3 regions of the Mesorhizobium sp. ES1-3 genome follow, and region 3 is predicted to be linked to each of the others. Evidence: riboswitches for the same ligand, from Rfam matches in the RefSeq annotation. Region 3 holds a riboswitch; each other region holds the start of a gene.

Region 1 (3,266 bases), on a different contig from region 3:
CTGCAGCAGGAGCCGCATCGGTTTGCCGCCGACTTCGACGAAGCCTTTCACCCGCAGCACGTTTTCCTGTTCGGCGGCCGCGGCGACGCGCTTTGCCAGCTCGTCGGGATTGGCGATCGAGGGAATGTCGACGATGAACGTGTCGAAGTCGTCATGCTCGTGGTCGAACGCGCCGTCATGATGGGATTTGCGGTTCTCGATATCGTCCTCGACGGCGAGACCGAGGCCGAGCAGCACCGAGGGATCGACCTTGCCATGAGACGTCGGCACGATCTTCACGGCGCGGGCTGAGTGTTCGCCGATGATGCTGTTGGCGCGGGCCGAGCCGTCGGCGTCCATCAGGTCGCTCTTCGACAGGATGATCAGATCGGCGCAGGCGATCTGATCCTCGAACACCTCCTCGACCGGATCATCATGGTCGAGGCTTTCATCCCCGGCGCGCTGTGCCTGCAGGGCTTCCATGTCGTTGGCAACCCGGCCTTCGGCAAGTGCGGGACCGTCGACCACGGCGATGACGCCATCGACGGTCACCCGGCTCTTCACTGTCGGCCACTGGAAAGCCTGGACCAGCGGCTTGGGCAGAGCGAGGCCCGAGGTTTCGATCAGGATATGGTCGACCTTCGGCGTCAGGGACAGGATCTGGTCGAGCGCCGGCACGAAATCGTCGGCGACGGTGCAGCAGATGCAGCCATTGGCCAGCTCGACGATGTTTTCCTCGGGGCAGGTATCGATGCCGCAGCCCTTGAGGATTTCGCCGTCGATGCCGATGTCGCCGAACTCGTTGACGATGATCGCGATACGCTTACCGCCAGCGTTTTCCAGGAGATGGCGGACAAGGGTCGTCTTGCCGGCGCCGAGGAAGCCGGTGACGACGGTGCAGGGAACGCGGGAAACGGATGCGGTCATATCAGTCTTTCAGTATGTCGAGGGGAGGGATGCGGGCAACGAGGCCGCGTTTGAGGCTATCGGGCCGGCCCCGCCAGGGAATGAGGCCGTCGCTGGATGTGGCGAAGAGTTTCGCGCCGGTGACGAGATCGGCGCCGCTGGTCGGGGTCAGATCGCCAAACACATAGCTCCAGCATCCGTCGCGCAGGATCGCGGCGCTCAGCCGGCGCTTGCAATTGCCGAGGCATTCGACGGTGCGGATGCGGATGTTGTCGCCCGAGGCGGCTTGGCGCGTATCTTCAGCCAAGAGTTCGCCGGCCCGGGGATGAGCATCGGAGCCGGTCTCGTCGCGACAGGAGGCGCAGACGATGACAGTGATGCCGGCCAGGTCTTCATCCCCGCCGGACGAAATGTCCGTTGTTTCAGCCGAAAAACTGCTGTCGCGATCCAAATCAGGCTCCTTGCCCGGAAAACCCGCCGGGCGATCGGATACTTGCATTCCAGACGGCAGGTCTCCTGGCTCGCGGGTCATCGCCTTGGGTAGCCGCCTTCCCGGGACAATCCCAGTGGCTTTCGGCCTTGGCTCTTCGCTCACAGTTGCGGGGACAGCCGCGGATTTGGGATTTTCAATCCCGCACCGCATTCCCTCTTGGCTCCTCCCTTTGCCGAGAGGAGACCGTCTGGATTGGATTTAGGCTCTTGCGGGCAGTGGTGTCAACGCGAGCTTACGACACCGCGATGTCGGACAGCGCCGGGCCCAGGTCGCCGGCGGGCGTCACTTCGATGCGTTCGAGGCCAAGCCAGCCCTGCATCTGCTTCAATTCCTCGGAGAGCTGAGCGGCGGTTTCGGGCGGTGCGCCGGGCTCGGCGTAGGCGGCATGGACACGCAGGACACTTGCCGGCCGGTCGGCCTTGAGGTCGACGCGCGCCACGATCCTGTCGCCGAGCAGGAAGGGCAGGACATAGTAGCCATATTGGCGCTTGTCGGCCGGGGTGTAGATCTCGATGCGGTAGCGGAAATCGAACAGCCGCTCGCTGCGCGAGCGCTCGAAGACGACCGGATCGAACGGCGCCAGCAGGGCGCGGGCCTCGATCTTGCGTGGCAAGCGCGCGTCCCTATGAAGGTAAGCCGGCTTGTCCCAGCCCTCGACACGGACCGGCAGCAACTCGCCGGTCTCGACCAGTTCCTCCAGGCGGCCTTTCATGTCGGCGGGGGAGAGTCGAAAATAATCGCGCAGGTCGCCCGATGTCGCCACGCCATGGGCGCGGGCGGAGATGCGCAGCAATTCGCGATGTGCATCCTCGGCGGTCGGTACCGGCAGGTCGAGGATCGCCTGCGGCAGCACGCGCTCCGGCAGGTCGTAGAAGCGCTCGAAGCCGCGCCGGTGCGCGGTGGTGATGCGCCCGGCCCAGAACAGCCATTCGAAGGCGTGCTTGGCGTGGCTCCAGCCCCACCAGCCGCCGGAGCCTTTCTGGCCTTCCAGCGCGGAAGCGGCGATCGGGCCGCGTGCCACGACCTCGCGGTAGATCTCTTCTATATAGGGGGCGTGCTCGCGGCCCCATTTGGCCAGCCCCAGATACATTTCATCGCCTTGCTCGGCGCGCTGCATGCGCCAGCGCATCAGCGGGTAGGTCTCGACGGGCAGGAACGAGGCCTCGTGCGCCCAGTATTCGAACACAGTGCGCTTTCGCGTCACGGCGGCATTGTCGAGCAAAGCGAGGGGATAGGGGCCAAGACGCGAATAGAGGGGCATGTAATGGGCGCGAACCACCGCACTGACGGAATCGATCTGCAGCAGGCCGGTGCGAGACAGAACGCGGGCGAAGTGGCGGCGGTCGGGCGTGCCGGCGGGGCGGGGATCGAGAAATCCCTGAGCGGCGAGCGCGATGCGCCGGGCGGCGGCAAGCGAGATCTTTTCCTTCATGCGGATGCGTCTCTGGTGGACCTGTCTGGCGTTGCGGGGTGATTCCTGTCCATGCTAGCAGGGTTTTGGCGGCAACCTTGTCAGGAGAGAAAAGTGGAGTAAAAGACGAAGGAAATCAAACAGGAGCGTATGGGACCAGTTTCTCCCGGATTGCCGTCCAGCTCGGTGTTTTGAACAAGGTTTGACTTGCTTCGCTGGAAGTGCTGCGCTAACCCTCGCCGCGTTGCAGCATAGGCTCCTTAAAACGGTTCAGCGGTTAATCTGTCACGCTTCCGCAATAAGGTCCGGTGCTGTAATCAACGTGGATTGGCGCCAACGGAAAGCCGCTGCATGAACGCACTCCTCAGTTCGTACCTGCCCATCGTCCTGTTTATCGGCGTGGCGCTGGTGGTCGGCCTGGCGCTGCTCGCGGCGCCGTTCCTGGTAGCCTACCGCAACCCGGATCCCGAGAAGCTG
Region 2 (3,266 bases), on a different contig from region 3:
GAAACGATGCAAGTCGTACTCCTCGGGCATCAGCACGCCGGCTTGATGGCGCATCGAGCGCAGGCCCTTCTGGTTGACCTCGCAGATGGCGGCATCCTCCTCCAGCACCTGTGTGCCGAAGGCGACGATGTTGTCGATGTCGGTCTCGGCGAGCGCCTCGGGCGCGAACAGCCATTCGGCGGTCAATTCGGTCTGCTCCGGGCCGAGCGGCACCAGCCGCACGGTCCTGACATAGTCGACATGGCCGACGATGAACATCGAGGGCAGGCTGGTGACGTAGGTCTGGCCAGCGGTTCGTTCCGCCTGCGTCAAGCCCGGGAAGACCGGCCCGTGCGTCCGCCCGTCACGCGACCATGTTTCAGCCCCGGCGCGCAGGCCGCCCGAAAACTCCGGCGCATCATTGGCGGCATGGCGCGCCCATTCGGGATCGTCGTGCCGGCTCATCAGACCGCCGCCATAGATCGGCACAAGCCGCGACAGGTCCTTGTGAACGCCCGGGCAGTGCAGGCATTCGTTGAAGTTTTCCCAAAAAATCTTCCAGTTGCAGTTCATCACCTTGCGCAGCACATGGCCCGACACCAGCTTGTCCAGCGGCCAGTTGCCGAGGTCGCCGGAGGCCGGGTCGAAGGATGACTGCGCCGAGCCGGCGGCATCTTCAGCAAGATTGGCGAAGACGAAGCCCCGCCACACCGAGAGTGCGACGCGATAAAGCGGATAATCGGCCTTGTCGAAGCCATCAGGCAGCGACTTCGATGGCACGCGCACAAGGTCGCCGTGCAGCGAATAGGACCAGGCATGATACGGGCAGGTGATCAGCCGCGCCTTCAGCCGTCCTTCGCTTTCCTGGCAAAGCTGCGAGCCGCGATGCCGGCACGTGTTGTGGAAGGCACGCAACGCGCCAGTCTCGTCGCGCAACACAAGAATTTCCTGCGTACCGACGCGGAAGGTGCGGAATGCCAAAGGCTGGGCAAGGTCGGCCTCGCGGCAGACGAGCAGCCAATTTCTGTACCAGATGGCGTCGAGATCACGCTGATAGTTCTCCTGATGCCAATAGGCCGATGAGGGCAGCGACGGCTCGGTTCGGGTCAGGCCGTTATAGGGCTCGCGCTCGCTGGCATCGGGCTGCATGGCTGGCTTCCTGTGAGGGTTGCCAGCCGACACCCGGCCATGGAGTTTGTCAAACAGGACAGGATGGGAGCGGCTTTGCCGATGCGACGCTCCTGCGCTGGCGGCTGTCGGAATTTGGTTTGCCGCGCGCGGCGAATTTCCCTATAGTCACCAGCGTCGTCGGTTCCTTTTTGGAGCCAAGAGGGAATGCGGTGCGGACAGGAATTCCTGTCCAATGCCGTGGCTGCCCCCGCAACTGTGTGCGGTAGTCCTCTCCATATGCCACTGAAGGTTTTCCTTCGGGAAGGTGGGGAAGGGCGCTTATCCGCGAGCCAGGAGACCTGCCGGCGACAGGAAACTGACTTCGATGCCCTCGGGTGGAGGGCGAAAGGACAAGACATGACTACCGCTTCCGTCTCCCTCGGCGCCTCCGTCTCCTCGCAGTCGCGCTTCATGCAGCTCGCGCTCGCGGCGCTGCTCGGCATTTTTGTCGTCGGCTTTGTCGGTTTCTCGCATATCGATGCGGTCCACAATGCCGCCCACGACTATCGCCACTCGATGGCGTTTCCCTGCCACTGACGAGGGTCTGACATCATGAATCTGTTTCGCAACGTCGTGTTCGTCGCGGCGATCGCGGGGCTCGTGGCCGGTGTCGTTCTCGCCTGCATGCAGGCCTATGCGACAGTGCCGCTGATCCTCAAGGCGGAGGTTTACGAAAAGGCCGGCGGCGGCCATCACCACGACCATGGCGCGGCACCCGATACCAGCGCCGTAAGCACGGTCGCGCCCGCTGGGAATGCGATGAGTTCTGCCGCGCCAGCAGCCGTCGAAGCCAAGGCGCCGGCGGAGGAAGACGAAGGCTGGGCGCCGGCCGACGGCTTCGAGCGTTTCGCCTTCAGCGTGGTTGCCAATATCGTCACCGGCATCGGCTTCGCGCTGGTCCTGGTCGCGGTTTCCGAGTTTGCCGGCGGCGTCGGCAACTGGCGCCAGGGTGTATTCTGGGGGCTGGCCGGCTTTGCCGTGTTCACGCTGGCGCCAGGCCTCGGCCTGCAGCCGGAACTGCCGGCAATGCCGGCGGCCGATCTGCTTTCGCGTCAGATCTGGTGGACGGCGACGGCGACGGCTACCGCTATCGGCCTTGGCCTGATCGTGTTTCGCAGATCGCTGCCTTTGACCATCCTCGCCGTCTTGCTGATCGTTGCCCCGCACATCGTCGGCGCGCCGCAGCCCGACAGTTTCGAAACACCGATCCCGGAAGGCCTGCACCATCAGTTCGTGGTGGCGGTGACGGTGACCAATCTGATGTTCTGGCTGGTGCTCGGCGCCGTCGTCGGCGTGGTGCGCAGGCGCTTCACCGGCACGGCGACCAGCCTGCGCGACAGCTTTGCCTGATCGCGGCAAGCTGACCTTCATCATCGGTGGCGCGCGCTCCGGCAAGAGCGCGCACGCCGAAACCCTGGTGGCGGCATTGCCCTCGCCATGGGCCTATATCGCCACGGCGCAAGCCTATGACGACGAGATGCGCGAGCGCATCGCGTTGCACCGCTCGCGGCGCGGCGAAGGGTGGTCGACCATCGATGCGCCACTCGACCTTGCCGAAGCGCTGGAAGCCTTGCCGGATGATCAGCCGGTGCTTGTCGACTGCCTGACGCTGTGGCTGACCAATCACATGCTGGCCGACCACGACGTGGACGCGGCGTGCCGACGGCTGGCGGACGTGCTGTCGCGGCCGCGCGGACCATGGATCGTGGTATCGAACGAGGTCGGGCAAGGTATCGTGCCCGATAATGCGCTGGCGCGGCGTTTTCGCGACGACGCCGGCCGGCTCAACCAGCGGGTCGCCGCGGTCGCCGACACGGTGCTGCTGATGGTGGCGGGGCTACCGCTCAAGGTGAAGTGAAATGACTGATATCGACGACAAGGATGAAGAACGCCATCGCGCCAAAATGGCCAAGCGCAAGGCGGTGCAGGACGCCGAGGTTGCTGGCAAGACGATCGAGAAGGGGTTGCTGATCGTCAACACCGGTCCCGGCAAGGGCAAGACCACGGCCGCCTTCGGGCTGGCGCTTAGAATGCTCGGCTACGGCAAGCGCGTCGGCGTCGTCCAGTTCATCAAGGGCAAATGGCACACCGGCGAGAAGGACGCTTTCGCCGCCTTT
Region 3 (3,266 bases):
GACTCAGTCAACTAAATGACTGATCCTGTCCAGGACAGGAGGAACCCCCATGACGATCCACGACCACCCCGGCAAGGAACGCATCGACGCGGTGCGCTCCTTCAACCGGTTCTACACCCGCCAGATCGGTGTGCTCGACGAAGGCTGGCTGAAAAGCACCTTTTCGCTTACCGAGGCGCGGGTGCTCTATGAGCTTGCCCATCGCGACGGGCTCGTCGCCAGCGACCTGGTGCGCGATCTCGGCCTTGACCCCGGCTATGTCAGCCGTTTGCTCAAAAAATTCGAGGAGCGCGGTCTGGTCGAGCGCGAAGCCACCGAGGCGGACGCGCGCCGCGCCTCGATCGCGCTGACGCCAGCGGGTAGGGAAGCCTTCGCGCCGCTCAACCAGGATTCGCACGACCAGGTGCGCGCGCTACTCGATCGCCTGGCGCCCGTCGATCAGGATCGGCTGGTCAAGGCCATGCGCATCGTCCAGGACCTGCTCGGCGACAGACCCGAACCCAAGGTGCCTTACATCCTGCGGCCGCTGCAGGTTGGCGACATCGGCTGGGTCACGCGCCGCCAGGGCATGCTCTACGCCCAGGACTATGGTTGGGACGAAACCTACGAGGCACTGGTGGCTGAGATCCTCGGCGAGTTCGTCAAGAATTTCGATCCGAAATGGGAGCGCGGCTGGATCGCCGAGCGGGAAGGTGAGGTCGTCGGCTCGGTCTTCGTCGTGCGCAAGTCGGATCAGGTGGCCAAGCTGCGGCTGCTCTATGTCGAACCTTCGGCGCGCGGCCTCGGCATCGGCAAGCGCCTGGTCGAGGAATGCATCGGCTTCGCCCGCGCCAGGGGCTACAAGACGCTGACCCTATGGACCAACGACATTCTGACCGCGGCCCGGCACATCTACCAGGCGGCCGGTTTCAAGCTGATCGAGGAAGAGCCTCACCATTCCTTCGGCAAGGATCTGGTCGGACAGAACTGGGATCTGGAGCTGTAGCGGCGCGTCATGCCTTGACCGGCACCCAGATCTCCAGCCCGCCATTACCGGTGCGGCCATCGAATTCGGGCCCATAGCGCTCGAATTCCGGCGCGTCGGCGATTTCATGGCCGGAGGCGGGCAGCCAGCCGTTCCAGATCGTGTTGATCGTACGCCGATGAAAAAACGGCAACGGCTGTCAGGCGGTCGGACGCAAAGTCGACGACAGGCTTGCTCTCAGGTCCGTTCTGTTATAACAAAACGAAGCAATCGCCTTGCCTCGCCGTCGCGCGCGGCCTAGGCTGCGACTCGTGATGGTCCCCGAGCCGAAAGGCGAGGGGTGAAAAGGGAACGCGGTGAGACCCCATGGGGTCGAGGCCGCGGCTGCCCCCGCAACTGTAAGCGGTGAGCAAGATCCGGAACGCCACTGGCCGGCAAGGCTGGGAAGGCAGGATTGCGCAGAGACCCGTGAGCCAGGAGACCTGCCATCACTGAGTTGACCGGACGGGGTGTGCCGGGAGGAAACGTGGACATCGGTCTTGTCGGCCGGTCGACCAACATCCTTCCGTCGCCAGTTTTGAAAGTGACGGGAAGTTGGACGGCGCAATCGATCGTATTCACCCCGGCTCCATGCACCAGATCATCGTGTGCACCCTTTGCCGCGACGTGCCGACCGGCGCCAGGTCGGGCGAAGGTTTGTGCGCCGAGTTGCGCTCCCGCCTCTCGGCCCAGCCTGACGTGGCGCATGGTTTCACGGTCGAGGGCGTGGCTTGCATGGCGGGTTGCGCGCGTCCCCTTGCAGTGGCTTTCCAGGCGCCAGGCAAGGCCGCCTATCTCTTCGGGTCGATCGACGCGCAGGTCGACGCCGCCGATCTCGTGCGGTTTGCCAGGCTCTACGCTTCGCTTCCCGACGGCTGGTGCAATTCCGGACAACGTCCGCCGCGCCTGGCCGGCAAGACGCTGGCCCGCATCCCGGCACCGGGCAAACCGGCGGATGGCAACCAATGACAACGCCGCTTCTCGATGCGCGCGACCTGGGCGCGATGGCGAATGGCCGGCATCTGGTCCATGCCGTCAGCCTGTCGGTGACGTCAGGCGACCGCCTCGCCATCATTGGTCCCAACGGCGCCGGCAAGACCACGCTGCTGCGCATGTTGTCGGGCATGCTCCGGCCGAGCCTCGGCGAGGTGAAGCTCGGCGGGCGGCGCCTGGATGGGATTTCGCCCGCCGAACGGGCCCTGCATATCGCCGTCGTGGGCCAGGCCGACCAGCCGGACCCACGGCTGGCGGTGATCGATTATGTCGAGCTTGGCCGCGTCCCGCATGCCGGCCTGAGGCGCCGCGGCGAGGAACGCGACATCGTCGTGGACGCGCTGCGCCGGACCGGCCTGTTGCCGCTGCTCGGCCGGACCATCGGCTCGCTGTCTGGTGGCGAACGCCAGCGCGCCCAGCTTGCACGTGCCATCGCGCAGGAGCCCAAAATCCTATTCCTCGACGAGCCGACCAACCACCTCGACCCGCGCGCCCGCGCGCAACTGCTCGAACTGGTGGCCGGCTTCGGCATGACGGTGATCGCGGTGCTGCACGATCTGACGCTGGTGGCACCCTTCGCCACCAGGGTCGCGGTGATGAACGAGGCCCGGCTGCAGGCGCTGGCGCCGCCGCACGAGGCGCTGACGCAGCAGCTGATCCGCGAGATTTTCGGCGTCGACGTGTTGCGCCTGCGCCATCCCACCGAGGACCGCGAACTGACGGTGTTCGACCTTCCGAACCGCGCCGCACCGCCGTCCTGATCAAATCCATCCTTGTCCGACACGTTCAACCAAGGAGCAAAGTCCGTGAAACGCCTCGCCTTGTCCCTCGTCGTCTCGCTGCTGGCCTCGACGGCCTTTGCCTTCCCCGTCACCGTCGACAGCTGCGGCAAGCCGCTGACCTTCGACGCGCCGCCGAAGCGCGCCGTCATCCATGATCTCAACATGGCCGAGATGGCCTTCGCGCTGAAGCTGCAGCCATCTATCGTCGGCCTGACCGGTATCACCGGATGGTACAAGGTCGCCCCCGAATTCAAGGCTGAGCAGGGCTCCATTCCCGAACTGGCGCCGAAATATCCGACGCTGGAGAATCTCATCGCCGTCGAGCCCGACTTCTTCTTCGCCGGCTGGTACTACGGCATGAAGCCCGGCGGCGAGGTGACCCCCGACACGCTCGCACCGCACGGCATCAAGACGCTGGTGCTGACCGAAAGCTGCGTCCATCTCGACAAGAGCCGCCCGGCCGCCTCCATGGACCTGCTCTATGGCGA

The links. Region 3 has a riboswitch for cobalamin ahead of LB536_RS05730 (DUF1636 family protein). Riboswitches for the same ligand answer to the same signal wherever they lie in the genome.
Region 1: another riboswitch for cobalamin. It lies ahead of LB536_RS28800 (DUF1636 family protein); the one in region 3 lies ahead of LB536_RS05730 (DUF1636 family protein).
Region 2: another riboswitch for cobalamin. It lies ahead of LB536_RS18935 (CbtB domain-containing protein); the one in region 3 lies ahead of LB536_RS05730 (DUF1636 family protein).

What each region holds. Positions count from the first base shown of each region.
Region 1 covers NZ_JAIUGW010000033.1:33,476-36,741, reverse strand. Annotated here, with positions in the region: gene cobW (cobalamin biosynthesis protein CobW) at 1-906, opposite strand, end outside; gene LB536_RS28800 (DUF1636 family protein) at 908-1,336, opposite strand; cobalamin riboswitch at 1,374-1,581, opposite strand; gene LB536_RS28795 (winged helix-turn-helix domain-containing protein) at 1,611-2,810, opposite strand; gene LB536_RS28790 (NADH-quinone oxidoreductase subunit A) at 3,141-3,266, shown strand, end outside.
Region 2 covers NZ_JAIUGW010000013.1:134,788-138,053, reverse strand. Annotated here, with positions in the region: gene LB536_RS18940 (aromatic ring-hydroxylating oxygenase subunit alpha) at 1-1,128, opposite strand, end outside; cobalamin riboswitch at 1,272-1,471, shown strand; gene LB536_RS18935 (CbtB domain-containing protein) at 1,507-1,686, shown strand; gene LB536_RS18930 (CbtA family protein) at 1,702-2,499, shown strand; gene cobU (bifunctional adenosylcobinamide kinase/adenosylcobinamide-phosphate guanylyltransferase) at 2,492-3,007, shown strand; gene cobO (cob(I)yrinic acid a,c-diamide adenosyltransferase) at 3,009-3,266, shown strand, end outside.
Region 3 covers NZ_JAIUGW010000003.1:107,488-110,753, reverse strand. Annotated here, with positions in the region: gene LB536_RS05740 (helix-turn-helix domain-containing GNAT family N-acetyltransferase) at 50-985, shown strand; partial or broken gene LB536_RS05735 (GyrI-like domain-containing protein) at 993-1,142, opposite strand; cobalamin riboswitch at 1,263-1,469, shown strand; gene LB536_RS05730 (DUF1636 family protein) at 1,559-1,972, shown strand; gene LB536_RS05725 (ABC transporter ATP-binding protein) at 1,969-2,757, shown strand; gene LB536_RS05720 (ABC transporter substrate-binding protein) at 2,803-3,266, shown strand, end outside.